2 regions of the Mesorhizobium sp. M6A.T.Ce.TU.002.03.1.1 genome follow, and region 1 is predicted to be linked to the other one. Evidence: predicted binding sites of a transcription regulator. Region 1 holds the regulator's gene; the other holds the start of a gene.
The links. Region 1 encodes PhoB, which activates phosphate uptake and scavenging genes when phosphate is short. Its sites were predicted from a motif close to TGTCATNNANCTGTCAT; they were not measured.
Positions count from the first base shown of each region.

Region 2: the regulator PhoB is predicted to act here: its motif matches at 2,202-2,218, upstream of EOC93_RS22715 (YdcH family protein).

Region 1 covers NZ_RZTI01000016.1:38,877-43,071, reverse strand. The annotation lists gene pstA (phosphate ABC transporter permease PstA) at 1-253, shown strand, start outside; gene pstB (phosphate ABC transporter ATP-binding protein PstB) at 266-1,081, shown strand; gene phoU (phosphate signaling complex protein PhoU) at 1,117-1,824, shown strand; gene phoB (phosphate regulon transcriptional regulator PhoB) at 1,841-2,530, shown strand; gene EOC93_RS07710 (ROK family protein) at 2,565-3,812, opposite strand; gene xylF (D-xylose ABC transporter substrate-binding protein) at 4,080-4,195, shown strand, end outside.
Region 2 covers NZ_RZTI01000087.1:9,240-13,434, forward strand. The annotation lists gene EOC93_RS22700 (transporter substrate-binding domain-containing protein) at 5-880, opposite strand; gene EOC93_RS22705 (IclR family transcriptional regulator) at 1,007-1,810, shown strand; gene EOC93_RS22710 (YdcH family protein) at 1,844-2,047, opposite strand; gene EOC93_RS22715 (YdcH family protein) at 2,288-2,467, shown strand; gene ispG (flavodoxin-dependent (E)-4-hydroxy-3-methylbut-2-enyl-diphosphate synthase) at 2,812-4,065, shown strand; gene EOC93_RS22725 (lytic transglycosylase domain-containing protein) at 4,070-4,195, shown strand, end outside.

The DNA.
Region 1 (4,195 bases):
CGGAATGGCGCATGCGCTGGGTGAAACCGCGCCGTTGCTGATGATCGGCATGGTCGCCTTCATCGTCGACATTCCCGGTGGCTTCACCGATCCCGCGACGATCCTGCCGGTGCAGATATTCATGTGGGCCGATTTTCCTGAAGCGGGGTTCCAGCAGAAGACTTCGGCGGCGATTTTGATTTTGCTGGTGTTTTTGGTCATCATGAATGCCATCGCGGTGATACTGCGCAGGCGCTTCGAGCGGCGCTGGTAAGGAGTAGAGGATATGAACATCATGACGGAAGCCAGCGTCGAGCAGAAACTGAGTAGCGGAACCAACGAGCCTTCGATCAAGATGAAGGGCGAAAAGGTCTCCGTTCATTACGGCGAGAAGCGAGCTCTGTTCGACGTGGATCTCGATGTCCGCGAGAACCAGGTGACGGCGTTGATCGGCCCATCGGGCTGCGGCAAGTCGACCTTTCTGCGTTGCTTGAATCGAATGAACGACACGATCGACATCGCGCGGGTAAGCGGCAAGATCACGCTCGACAACGAGGATGTCTACGACCCGAAAATCGATGTCGTCGAGCTGCGAGCTCGCGTCGGCATGGTGTTCCAGAAGCCGAACCCGTTTCCGAAGTCGATCTACGAAAACGTCGCCTACGGTCCGCGCATTCACGGTCTGGCCAGGAGCAAGGCGGAGTTGGACGGCATCGTCGAATCGAGCCTGAAGAAGGCCGGCCTGTTCAACGAGGTCAAGGATCGCCTGCTCGAGTCGGGCACTGGCCTTTCCGGTGGCCAACAGCAGCGTCTGTGCATTGCGCGCGCCATCGCTGTGTCACCGGAAGTGATCCTGATGGACGAGCCGTGTTCTGCGCTCGATCCGATCGCCACCGCCCGTGTCGAGGAACTGATTGACGAACTGCGCCAGAACTACACGATCGTCATCGTCACCCATTCGATGCAGCAGGCAGCGCGCGTGTCGCAGCGCACGGCGATGTTCCATCTCGGCTATCTGGTCGAGGAGGGCGCGACCGATAAGATGTTCACCAACCCCGACGACAAGCGCACCCAAGACTACATCACCGGCCGGTTCGGCTAAGCGGTCCGGCGAATTTCGAGCACGAGGACAGTATCATGGGTGAACATACCGTCGCATCTTTCGACGAGGAATTGGAGCACATCGACAGGCTGATCCGCGACATGGACGAGCTCGCCGCCGCGATGGTCGCAGCGTCGATCCGCGCGTTGCTCGCGTCAGACAATGCGATGGCGCAGCGCGTCGTCTCGGATGACGCCATCATGGATGCGCGGCAGCGTGAACTCGACGACAGCGCGATCACGCTGATCGCCAAGCGGCAGCCGATGGCGCAAGATCTGCGCGCCGTGGTTGGCGCAATCCGGATGGCCGGCGATCTCGAGCGCATCGGCGACCTGGCCAAGAACATAGCCAAGCGGGTCAACGCCGTCGGTCAGAGCGCCACGCCGCGTAATCTCTCGCACGGTATCGACGCGATGGCGGATCTCGTTCTCGAGCAGCTCCGCGGCGTGGTCGAGCACTATGTGTCGCGCAACGCCGGCGCGTTGAAAGAGCTGCGCGCCGCCGACGAGAAGATCGACGTGAAATACACGGCGGTTTTTCGCGAACTCCTGACCTACATGATGGAGGACCCGCGCAACATCACCGCCTGCACGCATCTTCTGTTCTGCGCCAAGAATCTCGAGCGTATCGGCGATCATGTCACCAACATCGCCGAAAACGCCTACTATGTCGTGACCGGGCAGCAATTGCCGGCGGATCGACCGAAGCTCGACGAAACGACGATGTCGGCGTCGGCGACATGACAGGGGTAACCGGCCGATGATCGCGCCGCGCATCATGGTGGTGGAGGACGAAGAGCCGCTGGGCGTCCTCCTTCGCTACAATCTGGAATCCGAAGGCTATCAGGTCGAGGTGGTGACGCGCGGCGACGAGGCCGAAATCCGGCTTCAGGAAAACGTGCCCGATCTTCTGGTGCTCGACTGGATGGTGCCGGCGGTTTCGGGCATCGAGCTTTGCCGTCGCCTTCGGGTGCGTCCCGAAACCGAGCGGCTGCCGATCATCATGCTGACCGCGCGCGGCGAGGAAAGCGACCGGGTGCGCGGCCTCTCGACCGGGGCCGACGACTATCTGGTCAAGCCGTTCTCGACACCGGAATTCATGGCCAGGGTCAAGGCGCTGCTGCGCCGCGCCAAGCCCGAAGTGCTGTCCAGCGTGCTGAAGGTCGGTGACATCATGCTCGATCGCGAATCGCACAGGGTCTATCGCAAGAAGAGCGAGATCCGGCTCGGGCCGACCGAATTCCGGCTGCTCGAATTCATGATGCGGCACCCGGGTCGGGTGTTCTCGCGCAGCCAGTTGCTCGACAATGTCTGGGGCGAGACGATCTACATCGACGAGCGCACGGTGGACGTCCATGTCGGCCGGCTGCGCAAGGCGGTCAACAATGGTCGCATGCCCGATGTCATCCGCACCATCCGCGGCGCGGGCTATGCGATCAGGGAAGACTGAACAGACTGCCTAAATTCAAGCTGCGTTCTTCCGTTCAGGCCACGTGCTTCCTGGCCGTGCCGGACTTCCCTTGCGCGCCCGGCGCGAAAATCTCCTGGTCGACGAAGCTCAGCGCTCGCATGGCGCAGCCTTCGCGGATCAGCGGCAGCTCGTTCGGCTCGGTGTCGAAGGAAATCGAACCCGAATGCTGACCGCCGGCGGTCTGAGCGATGGCCTCGCGCAGGGCCGGCTCGATCAGGTCGAAAGCGGCAGCGCTGGCGCCGACCATGGCGACCGGCGCCGGATCGATCAACGCGAACAGGCTGCCGAGCCCGAAGCCGAGCGCTTCGCCGGCCTTGCGGTAGGCTTCGCGCTCCGGTCCGTCCGTCTGGCGCGCCCGGGCCGCCAGTGCCCGCATCTCGGCGTCGCTGACATCGGCGACCGGCTCGGCGTTCTCGCTCAACTGCCTTGCATTGCGCCAGATGGCGTAGTTGCCGGCATAGGCCTCGACGCAGCCGCGCCGCCCGCAGCGGCAAAGCGCGCCGCCCGGCCGGTGGATCATGTGGCCGAATTCGCCGCCTGAGGAATGGGTGCCGGTGAACAGTTCGCCCTTCAGCACCAGCCCCATGCCGATGCCGTGGGAGAGCAGGATGGCGATGAAATCGTCGCGGTAGCGATCCGGGTCGCGCCAGCGCAGCGCCACGGCCATCATGTTGCAGTCGTTCTCCATGATGGCCGGGATGCCGAACTCACGTTCCAGAATGTCGGCGAAGGCAATGTTCGTCTGCGGCGTGATCGGCGACCACAACATGGCGCGCGCATGGGAATCGGTGATGCCCTGGATCGCCAGCGCGATGCGGGCGACGCTTTGGACATCGAGATCGGGATCTTCGAGCCGGCGCCGGACGATGGCGACACATTCGTCGATCAGCTCGTTGCGCGACATGGTCAGCGTGTCCAGCCGGCGCTGTTCCTCGGCGACCACTTGTCCGGCATAATCGATGACGGCGACCGAGAGGAAATTCAGCGACAACACGACGGCCAACACCGCTGCCGCTTCCGGATTGAGGCTGAGGCCGACCTGCGGCCGGCCGCGTTTCAGCGAAACCGTCTCGCTCGCCTTGCTCTCGGTCAGGATGCCTTCCTGGATGAGGTCGGAAGAGATCGCCGATATGGTCGAATGGCTGAGGCCGGTGGTCGCGGCGATCTCGGTTCGCGACGGCTGGCCTGCCCGGCGTACGGCCGAAATCACCATCGCCCGGTTGCGCCGACGCAAATCGTCATGACGGATTCCAACCGACATTCTTTTGCTTCCTCCCTCTTGCCGCGGCCGCTCATGAACCGGAAGCCGTCGGCAGCGTCCAACAAATACTGGCAGAAGCAGAAGGCCCTGTCATTGTTTATTCCGGGGCTCGAAAAAAGTCGGCAGGGACATCAAAATCCATCAGAAATGATGTTGACAGCGCTTCGGCGTTGGACCAGTATTTTTTCGAGGCTCGAAAAAATAGAGCCTTTGTGTCGGCCTTCGGGCCAGTTTGGTCGCGCCGTACGCGGCGCAGGGAGGACTATCATGAAGAGATTCGCAGCCGCCATCCTGGCGGGGGTCGCCATGTCGCTGACGCTCGCGTCGGTCGCACAGGCGAAGGACAAGGTCATTGGCGTTTCGTGGTCGAACTTCCAGGAAGA
Region 2 (4,195 bases), on a different contig from region 1:
TGCATCAGATGACCGGAAAACCGGGATGCCGGGCCGGCGGCTCCAGCCCGAAATAGTCCTTGAACGCCGCGTCGTAGAGCGCCGTTTCATGACCGAACATTGCCGTCGCGAAGGATGCGTTGACGAAGGTCAGCCAGTCGAGATCGCCTTGCCTCAGCGCCGCGCCGTAAAGCATGCTGAACCAGCTTTTGCCGGCATCGAAGTAGCGGTCCGGGTTGCGTGAGGCGAGCCAGCGCACCGTGGAAAGATCGACGGCGGCCGCGTCGACGCGCTTCGACTCGAGTGCCTGCAGCACGTTGGCCTGGGTGTCTATCTGCATCACCTGCGACTCCGGCAGGACAATGTGCACATTTGCCTCGGCATCGACATTCTGCAGGATGGAAATACGCGTTGCCGAACCGCCGGCAAGCAGCTTGTCGAAGGTCTTGTTCTCGGCGGTCGGAAGGGTCAGCAGAGCGATGCCTTCGACGTAATAGGGCCGCGAGAAGTTGATCAGCTGCGAGCGCTGGGCGGTCATGGTCATGAACTGGATCGAGATGTCGACCTTGTTGGTGGTCACATTCGGAATGCGCTGGGCCGGATCCTGCATGACGAAATCGACCATGGTCGGATCGTCGAAAAGCCCCTTGGCAAGAATGCGCCCCATGGTGATGTCCATGCCGACGAGTTCGCCGGCATCGTTCTCGAAGTGCCAGGGTGCGTTGGTGCTGCCGGTGCCGACGATCAGCTTGCCGCGATCGAGAACAGTACGCAGCAGGCTGTCCGGCGCCGCTTGCGCCGCCGCCTTCTGAACATCGACCGTTGCTGCTGCGCCCATCACTCCGGCCGTTGCAAGCCCGGCCATTTTCAGAAATTCACGTCTTTTGGATGTGTCGTTCACGGCGACCTCCTTCGTGTTGTGTTCCCCTTTGGATGAGCAACATGCGTCGTTGCAATGAACGTGATTGTCCCTTACAAGAGACGCATGTACTCTATACAAGACAGATACTAACATCAGGAGCCGGTAATGCAAGATGGCAATGCCTTGGCAGTTCGACCGGACGCCGGCCTGGACGAAGACAGGGCATCGGGCTCTCGCGAGAAGGGTCTCAACCGGGTGCTCCAGATCCTGGAGTTTCTCCACACGACCCAGCGTGCGATCGGGATTGGCGATCTCGCCAAGGCAGTGAATGCGCCTCGCTCGACGACCTACACGCTTGTGCGCTCGCTGGTCGATGCGGGCCTGCTGGAAATGGCCGGCGACGGCAATCGCGTCTATTTCGGAAAAAAGCTTTACCTCTACGGAATGGACTATGTGCGCGGCAACGACCTGCTCAGGAGAGGGCGGCAGGAGGTCGACAATCTGTCGCGCGAGACAGGCGAGACCTCTGAATTGTGCATGCTGCAAAGCGGCCGCTACACAATCGTCCATTCAAGTCCGGGCACCAGGCCGTTCCGGATCAGCTCGGCCACAGGTCTGCAGATCCCGCTTCCCTGGACCGCTTCGGGGCGGTTGCTTCTCGCCGGTTTCGAAAGGGCCGTGATCGAAGACATGGTGTCCGAAGACGATCTCGTCCTGCCAGACGGCCGCAGATTGCTGCTCGACGACTTCATAGAAGATATCGCCGTGGCTGGCGGTGTCGGCTACTGCGTGACCTCGGGTCTTGTCGACGCCTACACAAAATGCCTTGCCGCGCCGGTCTTTTCAGCGCCCGGCAAGGTCGAGGCGACGATATGCCTTGTGGTTCCCATCGACACTTCCGGAGAAAAGACCGACGATCTCATCGCCATGCTGCGCGAACGCGCTGCGAGGCTTTCGATCACAGGATGAGCAGGTTTGCCGAGTCGCCAAGTGGGAATTCGCTCACGCGATGATGTCGGGGATGATCCGGTCTTCCAGCGCCATCAGCCGGTCTTTCAGGAATAGTTTTTTCTTCTTCATGCGCTGGATCTGCAGCGGGTCGCAGCCCATGGCGATCATCGCGTTGATGGCCGCGTCGAAATCGGCGTGCTCTTGCTTCAGCCGAGAATATTCGAGGCGGATATCGGCCTGTTCCTGTTCGGACATTATCTACCGTTTGCACGTCTGCGGCGCCCAAAAATGGGCCTGATTGGGCGGGGCCGGGGGCTCTCTTGCACCGGCGCGCAGCCAATATCACATTTCACATTGTCGTGGAATGCTACCACGCAGCATTCGACATCGCTGCCCGATGGTGGCACACTGTCATTATGCCGTCACAGAAGCGAGCCTGCGGTGGACACGCCTTGACGGCTGCAATCGAGGAAACCATGAAAGGGAGAACCAATCATGTCTCTTGCATCCCATCTTGATGAGTTGCAGCGGAAACACGGCGACATCGAACGCGAAATCGATGACGCGATGAATCATCCATCAGTGGATGACCTCGAAATCGTGAATCTCAAGCGGCGCAAGCTGGCACTCAAGGACGAGATTGAAAAACTGAAAGCGAAACCGACCACGCATTGACGCTTTTCCTCGAATAGCTGCGCCGGTTTCGGCGCACGAGCATCTTTCCGGTGGCGGCCATGCCGCCGGAGCGCTGCTTCACACGACTCGGAGATGGTTCCGGCCGCCAGCGGCACGGATACGATGGGCTGTTTGTCTCCTCTCCCGTTATCGATTTGGTAGGTCTGCCTGCCTGTCGCCATTGACAAGCCATCTTTGCTCCTCCACCTCATGCCCGGACCTTCTACAGCGCCGCGCGCCCTTTCGGGCGCGCAAAGGACACTGTATTTTGATTTTTGCGCGTGATCCTTTCCGGAAACCGATTCCGGGATTCGGGGTGATGCGCTAACAAAGGGCAGCCGGCCATGACCGGATATTTTTCCTCTCCCTTCCCGCGCCGCACGTCGGTCGGTGTCGATGTCGGCGGCGTGATGGTCGGCGGGGGTGCCCCTGTCGTCGTTCAGTCGATGACCAACACCGACACCGCCGATGTCGACCAGACAGTCGCTCAAGTTGCGGCGCTGCATCGTGCCGGCTCCGAGATCGTGCGCATCACCGTCGACCGCGACGAGAGCGCTGCCGCCGTGCCCGCCATCCGCGAGCGGCTCGAACGGCTCGGCATCAACGTGCCGCTGGTCGGCGATTTCCACTATATCGGCCACAAGCTGCTCGCCGACCATCCGGCTTGCGCCGAGGCGTTAGCCAAGTACCGCATCAATCCCGGCAATGTCGGCTTCAAGGACAAGAAGGACCGGCAGTTCACTGATATCGTCGAGATGGCGATCCGGCACGACAAGCCGGTGCGCATCGGCGTCAATTGGGGGTCGCTCGACCAGGAGCTTCTGACCCGGCTGATGGACGACAACCAGCGCCAAGGCTTTCCGCTGACCGCGCAGGAAGTGACGCGCGAGGCGATCGTGCAGTCGGCGATCCTTTCGGCCGAAATGGCCGAGGAGATCGGTCTTGGCCGCGAGAAAATCATTCTGTCGGCCAAGGTTAGCGGTGTGCAGGACCTGATCGCCGTTTATACCGAGCTTGCCACCCGCTCCAACCACGCGCTGCATCTTGGCCTCACCGAGGCCGGCATGGGTTCAAAAGGCATCGTCGCCTCGTCCGCAGCGATGGGCATCCTTCTCCAGCAAGGCATTGGCGACACGATCCGCATCTCGCTGACACCGGAGCCGAATGGCGACCGCACCCGGGAGGTGCAGGTATCGCAAGAACTCCTGCAGACCATGGGGTTCCGGCAGTTCGTGCCGATCGTCGCCGCCTGCCCCGGCTGCGGCCGCACGACCTCTACCGTGTTCCAGGAACTCGCCCAGAACATCCAGGCGGATCTGCGCAAGAACATGCCGGTGTGGCGTGAAAAATATCCCGGCGTCGAGAACCTCAAGGTCGCGGTGATGGGCTGCATCGTCAACGGTCCAGGTGAATCCAAGCATGCCGATATCGGCATTTCTCTGCCCGGTACCGGCGAGACGCCGACGGCGCCGGTATTCGTCGACGGCAGGAAGGCGGCGACGCTGCGCGGCCCGTCGATTGCTGCGGACTTCGAGAAAATGGTCGCCGACTATATCGAGCAGCGGTTTGGGCAACTTGGCAAGGCCGCGGCGGAGTAGATCTATGCGGCTCCCTTGGGCGACGCCGGTCTTGCTTGGTGGGTTTGTCTTGCTTTGTGGGCTGGGCTGGGTGACAGCCGTCCAGGCCGATCCGCCGCGCCCCGCCAAACAACGACTGCTCGACCGGGTT